DNA from 3 places in the Lysinibacillus sp. NPDC098008 genome. Region 1 is predicted to be linked to each of the others. Evidence: riboswitches for the same ligand, from Rfam matches in the RefSeq annotation. Region 1 holds a riboswitch; each other region holds the start of a gene.

Region 1 (2,186 bases):
CCTTGTATAAAGCTTCATGATGCAAATCTTGTACAAGTGCTCTCGCATGCTCTGTTGATGGCACACGATACCAATTGCCTTGTGGATAGGCAATAACAACACAAGCATCCTTACATCGTCCATTACAGCGTGTTCTTGTCGTATGTATTTCTTTATCAAGTGCTTGTCGCTGTATTTCATCTCGAATGGCTTGTGTAATATCCTCCCCATCCTTTTTCATACAGCTACTACCGTTGCAAATAAAGAGATGTGTTTGCATCCCCTCTAAATTCCATGTTGTCATCTAATTGCTCCCTTCATTTGCTTTTTTGGAAAAGAAAAAACCTTTACTCTTCATGGAGAGTAAAGGTTTTATAGAAGCTTGATAAAAACGAATAAAATACTGGTACCCGCTCTTGCTTCAACTTCTCCCTCCGAAAAGTTTGCATGCACAATCAACTAAGCAGGTCTCCTGACTTAAGCTTCATTTTACTTTCACGCCTTCCCAGTTTGCACGAGTGGCTTTGTGATTTCATCAGCTATTACAGTAGCGGGGGCTGTATTGGATTCTCACCAATTTCCCTATTATCTCGAATATTCGAGCACTTATTGATGTTTATATGAAATTATTAACGTTATCCATTGAATAGAAAACTGTCTTTATCATAGCTTATTATTTTAAAATTTCAATATTTCTTTAATAATTTGTGATAAATTTATCAGTTTCGCTTATCAGAATTTTCAACATTGCGCCTTCATTCAAAATTTTTTATAAAAAGTATAGCATATTTATGGAAATTCATGTTATACTTTGTCGTGAAATCTCACAATTTTATATTTTTTTCGGTGTAAAATACTTGTTATTTTACTTAAAAGGGAAGTCGGTGTAAATCCGACGCGGTCCCGCCACTGTAATAGGGAGTTTTATAGAAAACGCCACTGTCCAACGGATGGGAAGGTCTATAAAGCAGTGAACTAGAGCCAGGAGACCTGCCGAAAAATACGTGACCGTTTCAGCCTACGAGGATAGGTGTGCGACTTAGCAGATAAATAGATTATTTGCCTTTTTTAGCATGCACTTTTCCTGTAGCGGAGAAGTGCTTTTTGTATGGGCTCAGTCAAATGTCCTGTTTAGCGAGCAACAGGATGCTTATGGGATCATGCAAAAGTCTAAATACGCATCAAAGAATTTCTTCGCACGCACTATTCTTGCAATCTATTTCATCGTGAGGAGGAAAAATGTTGAAGTTTTCTTGGTGGAAATGTAGTTATTTTTTATTGGCATACTTAATAGTGCCAAAGCAAGCTTTTGCTATGCATATTATGGAAGGCTTTTTACCCATTGAATGGGCTATTTTTTGGTGGATTATCTCTATCCCTTTTATTGTCTTAGGATTGCGTTCCATTCGAAAAACCATTGATGCCAACCCTGAAACAAAAATGATGTTAGGGCTTTCAGGAGCCTTTGCGTTTGTATTATCCGCCTTAAAAATCCCTTCAGTGACAGGAAGCTGCTCGCATCCTACAGGTGTTGGACTTGGGACCATTTTGTTTGGCCCGCTTGCCATGAGTGTTATTGGCACAATTGTGCTATTATTCCAATCTCTGCTGTTAGCACATGGCGGTCTGACAACATTAGGGGCAAACGCCTTTTCAATGGCGATTGTAGGACCTTTTATCGCTTACTTTACTTTTAAAGGAGCACAAAAAATAGGATTATCCTTTTCTCTAGCAGTTTTCTGCGCTGCGATGCTCGGTGACTTAGGCACATATGTTATCACTTCGGTACAGCTAGCCCTTGCCTTCCCTTCAGAGGTTGGTGGCTTCGCCGCATCCTTTACAAAGTTCGCAAGTATTTTTGCATTAACACAAGTTCCATTAGCCATTAGTGAAGGGATTTTAACCGTCATTGTGATGAATTTCTTGAAAAAATATAATCTTAGCGAATTAAAAGCCTTACGTGTTTTCTCAGTAAAGGAGGCGCACTAGACATGAAACGTAACTTACTGCTAGTAGCTATTGTTGTTCTGTTAGCGATTATTCCCCTCTTTATTCAAAAGGGCGCAGAGTTTGGTGGTGCTGATGGTGAAGCTGAAGCAGCGATTGGTGACATTAACAAAGACTATGAGCCTTGGTTTGAAAGTTTATGGGAGCCACCTAGTGGTGAAATTGAAAGCTTATTATTTGTTCTACAAGCAGCGATTGGT
Region 2 (2,186 bases), on a different contig from region 1:
ATAAATTACTCATTGATAAATTGGTAGAACATGCTACTATAGGAATGAAGAGGTAGAAAGTTGGTAGGGAGGCTATTGGATGAAATCAATTAATTTGCAAGATGCGTTTTTAAATCAATTACGTAAAAACAGTATTTTTGTCACTGTCTTTTTGTTAAATGGATTTCAGCTAAAGGGAACAGTGAAATCCTATGATAATTTTACCGTTTTATTAATGGATGTTGAACATAAGCAACATCTTATCTACAAGCACGCTATTTCTACATTCGTTCCAGCCAAGCACGTAGAGTTGTTAGAAACTGAATGATAAAGGTTATAAAACAGCTAATGCGTTCTTCGCACTAGCTGTTTTTTAGACTTCAAGCTATAATGATAGAGGAAATTGCTATTTTGGAGGCTATAATAATGAAATCAATGGAAACAACACAATTATTAGAACTATTGGATGCAAATGAAGATTTATATATTATTGATGTACGTGAAGACGATGAGGTTGCACACGGCATGATCCCTGGCGCACAGCATATTGCTCTTGCTACAATCCCTGAGCGCCTAGAAGAATTAGATGTCACAAAGCCATATATTATTGTTTGTAAGGCAGGAGGACGCTCTGCCAATGCCTGCGCTTACTTAGAGGCACATGGATTCGATGTAACAAACCTTGAAGGCGGCATGCTTGCATATGATGGTGAGTTGGAGTTTAAATAACCTCTTTCAAAGAAAACGGATAGAACAGCCAAAATGGCGGATAGAATCCAAAAAGTGACGGATAGAGTGACCGAACTGATGGATAGAAGGTAGAAATAGAAGTTTCAATTATATAAAAGCATTAGGTGCCCATTACGGGAGAATAGGGAATAAAGTGAAAAGCTTTAGCGGACCCGCCACTGTATAAGGGAGTTTCATAGCGAATACCACTGGTGAATAGCTGGGAAGGTGTTATGAAATGTTGAACTTGAGCCAGAAGACCTGCCTGCTTGCTTTGGGAAGATATAGATGATGGAAAAGTCTGTAGTTTATTTGTCATGACAATAAACTACAGACTTTTTTGTTTAAATGAAGGGAGAAATAATGATGCAATTATTACAAAGTACAATTCATAACATTCAGGGTGTTCAGAAGGAGATGATGGAGCAAGCAAAAATGCGAATCGATACACTATGTAAGCCTCCGGGAAGTTTAGGGAAACTGGAGTCCATTGCTGTACAGCTTGCTGGAATAACAGAACAGTTAGTGCCAAGCCTTGAACAAAAGGTCATGATTGTTTGTGCGGCAGATCATGGTGTTTGTGAGGAGGGTGTTACATCCAATCCACAAGATGTTACGCTCCTTCAAACATTAAATTTTCCGAAGGGTGGTACAGGTGTTTGTGCGATTGCCCGTATAACGAATACAAAGGTTGTCACAGTAGATGTTGGTGTTAAAGGGGATATTCCGCCTGATGCTGGTGTTATAATGCAGAAAATTAAATATGGCACTGCTAATATGGCAAGAGGTTCTGCTATGTCCAGAGAGGAAGCGATTCAATCTATTGAAGTCGGGATTCATGTGGCAATGGAGGAAATAGCACAGGGAGCTACTGTACTTGGAACAGGGGAAATGGGGATTGGTAATACAACACCAAGCGCTGCTATATTAGCTGTTTTGACGGGCTGTGATCCTATTGATGTTACAGGGTTTGGTGCAGGTGTTGGTCAAGGGGGCATTGTACATAAAGTAGCTGTTATTAAAAAAGCCATTGCGATTAATCAACCAAATCCTAAAGATATAATTGATGTACTGGCTAAAGTTGGAGGGCTAGAGATAGGAGCGATGGCTGGTGTTATACTTGCTGCTGCTGCACATCGTAAGCCTGTTGTAATTGATGGTTTTATTTCGACTATTGCTGCACTTATTGCCTATAAGCTTGAGCCGAAAGTAAAGGATTATATGATTCCTTCTCATGCCTCAGAGGAGCCGGGTGCTAAAATGGCTGCTGAATTGCTTGGCATTGAGCCGATGCTACATATGAATATGCGCTTAGGAGAAGGCTCTGGCGCAGCCTTAGCCTTCCCGATTTTGGATGCGGCTTGCTCAATGATGAAAAATATGGCGACATTAGAGGAAACGATGAAATTAGAAAAACCAAACAATGTGTGATAGCATTGTTTGGTTTTTTATTAGTGACGGATAGCTAATAGGAAAAT
Region 3 (2,186 bases), on a different contig from region 1:
TACTTCATGCGGGTCAAATAAATGCCAATCCTCACGTGCCTCCACTGCTTCCATAAAAATATCTGGTATGCATAGCCCTGTAAAAATATCATGGGCACGTAAACGCTCATCCCCATTGTTTAGGCGTAAATCTAAAAATGTAAAAACATCCTTATGCCAAACATCTAAATAAACAGCGATAGCTCCTTGGCGTTGTCCAAGCTGGTCAACTGAAACGGCTGTATTATTGAGCTGCTTAATCCACGGTAGCACACCACTGGATGCGCCCTTAAAGCCTTTAATGGCTGAGCCACGGCTACGAATTTTTCCCATATAAACACCGATACCACCGCCATATTTTGATAATGTCGCCACATCGGTATTAGTATCATAAATGCTTTGCAGGCTATCATCGACTGTGTCAATAAAGCAGCTAGAAAGCTGACCATGTGTTTTCCCAGCATTCGATAATGTTGGTGTTGCGACTGTCATATATAAATTACTCATCGCCCAATAAGCCTCTTGCACCTTTGTTAAACGGTCCTCTGTTTCATCCTGCATTAATGTCATGGCAATGACCATCCAGCGCTCCTGAGGAAGCTCCACAGGCGTTTTCGTATAATCACGCACAACATAGCGATCCATTAATGTTTTTAAGCCGATATATGTAAATAGCTCGTCACGACTAGCGTCTAAATAGCTTGTTAATTGCTGTAGCTCCTGTGCACTATATTTAGCTGTTAAGCTGTTATGATACAAGCCAGCCTCTGTATATCGTGCAAGCTGTGCTGGGAATGCTTGATACACATCCGTTGGTGCAACACCACGCTGTGCTGCAAATTGATTGTATAATTTTTCTAAGTAAAGATGTGCAGCCACAAATGTCCAGTAGGGCTCCTCCTCATCTATCAAGCTAAGCGCCTGTAAAATCATTGCATCCGCCCATGCGTCAAATGTAGCATTATCATTTTTGCGTAGCCAGCGATCCGATAATCTCACAAAGCTTTCCAGTTCATCCTCCGTGTAACGTTGTTGTAGCTTAGCTATTTGCTGTTCAATTTGCGTTGTCATCTATTCTCTCCCTTTCCTCCAGCAACATAAAAAAGCGATTACGCAACATTAATCGGCTGCATAATCGCTGTACAATCGGAAATGGAAATGAAGGACAAGCACACAAAAGCCGTGTGCAAATCTCTCGCCTCCACTTCTCAATCCCCGAAGAATGTGTTGCTGTCTTGAACAATGCGGCAGGTCTCCTGGCTTATGCTTCCTCCAAATAATCGCCTTCCCATTAAAAAAACAGTGGCTCCTTGATTATTTGTCAGCACGTACAGTTGCGGGGACAGCTTCGGCTTACAAGCATACTTGCTCCGAATTCCCTTTTAAACCATCTTGGTACCGTTTGTCCAACATACTATATATAGTGTTTTGATTCCTAAACAAATCTAACATATTGTGTTTAGGGTTGCAATAGGTGTTTTGCCCCTTGTTATGCTTTGGCTCAACTCAAGCCCGATGGCAATGCAGTTTTGCAAAATTTCTAGGGAAAAATTTTTGTGCCTGCTGCTCTTTTGCTGGGTCTATACCAAGTAAAAGAACGGTGCATGGGCCTGCTGATTTAGTTGCATCCAACGGACTGTCCACAACCATCTGTCCAAAAAGACGGCTATATTCCCCCTGTAGCCCCTTTGACCCAACAGGCCATACTTGCTGCACAATTTCTGACTGCCATGCTTGAAAAATCGGCTGAAGCTGTGCAACATCCTCAGGCTGTGCTAGTACCTCTGCCCCCACAAGCGGTAAGCCATATGTATACCAGCTCAGCCGTTCACGCTGAAAGGCTGCACGCTGCTGTGGCTCCCCAAGCATTGTAATAGCTAAGCCTGATTGACTAGTTGGCATATTGGATTCTGTGCTCCCAGCAATGGTAGGGCAGGCAAGCCCTGCTTCCTCAAAAACTTGCTGTATCCCTGCTAGATAACGTGACCATGCGGCATCTCCCGAAAAATTCGCCAGCAAAATATGCGTAGGCAAAGCCTGTGCGGCAAGCTGCTCTAAAAAGGTAACACGCGCTGTCATATAGGCTGTCAATGTATCTGATGCTGCTACAATATCCTGTGGCTTTTGCCCGATGGCTGCCGCATTATCCATTGTCGCAATAAGGCTTCCTACCTGTATGGCATTTCTCATAATAGGCTACCTTCCTT

What was found. Region 1 has a riboswitch for cobalamin ahead of ACIQVU_RS01510 (energy-coupling factor ABC transporter permease). Riboswitches for the same ligand answer to the same signal wherever they lie in the genome.
Region 2: another riboswitch for cobalamin. It lies ahead of cobT (nicotinate-nucleotide--dimethylbenzimidazole phosphoribosyltransferase); the one in region 1 lies ahead of ACIQVU_RS01510 (energy-coupling factor ABC transporter permease).
Region 3: another riboswitch for cobalamin. It lies ahead of ACIQVU_RS08910 (ribonucleotide reductase N-terminal alpha domain-containing protein); the one in region 1 lies ahead of ACIQVU_RS01510 (energy-coupling factor ABC transporter permease).

The regions. Positions count from the first base shown of each region.
Region 1 covers NZ_JBIWBA010000001.1:304,328-306,513, forward strand. Annotated here, with positions in the region: gene ACIQVU_RS01505 ((2Fe-2S) ferredoxin domain-containing protein) at 1-283, opposite strand, end outside; cobalamin riboswitch at 424-604, opposite strand; cobalamin riboswitch at 807-991, shown strand; gene ACIQVU_RS01510 (energy-coupling factor ABC transporter permease) at 1,219-1,968, shown strand; gene ACIQVU_RS01515 (energy-coupling factor ABC transporter substrate-binding protein) at 1,971-2,186, shown strand, end outside.
Region 2 covers NZ_JBIWBA010000002.1:26,173-28,358, reverse strand. Annotated here, with positions in the region: gene hfq (RNA chaperone Hfq) at 80-307, shown strand; gene ACIQVU_RS02550 (rhodanese-like domain-containing protein) at 406-708, shown strand; cobalamin riboswitch at 815-991, shown strand; gene cobT (nicotinate-nucleotide--dimethylbenzimidazole phosphoribosyltransferase) at 1,075-2,139, shown strand; gene ACIQVU_RS02540 (trimeric intracellular cation channel family protein) at 2,186-2,186, opposite strand, start outside.
Region 3 covers NZ_JBIWBA010000007.1:33,026-35,211, forward strand. Annotated here, with positions in the region: partial or broken gene ACIQVU_RS08910 (ribonucleotide reductase N-terminal alpha domain-containing protein) at 1-1,050, opposite strand, end outside; cobalamin riboswitch at 1,208-1,397, opposite strand; gene ACIQVU_RS08915 (hypothetical protein) at 1,486-2,169, opposite strand; gene ACIQVU_RS08920 (ECF transporter S component) at 2,166-2,186, opposite strand, start outside.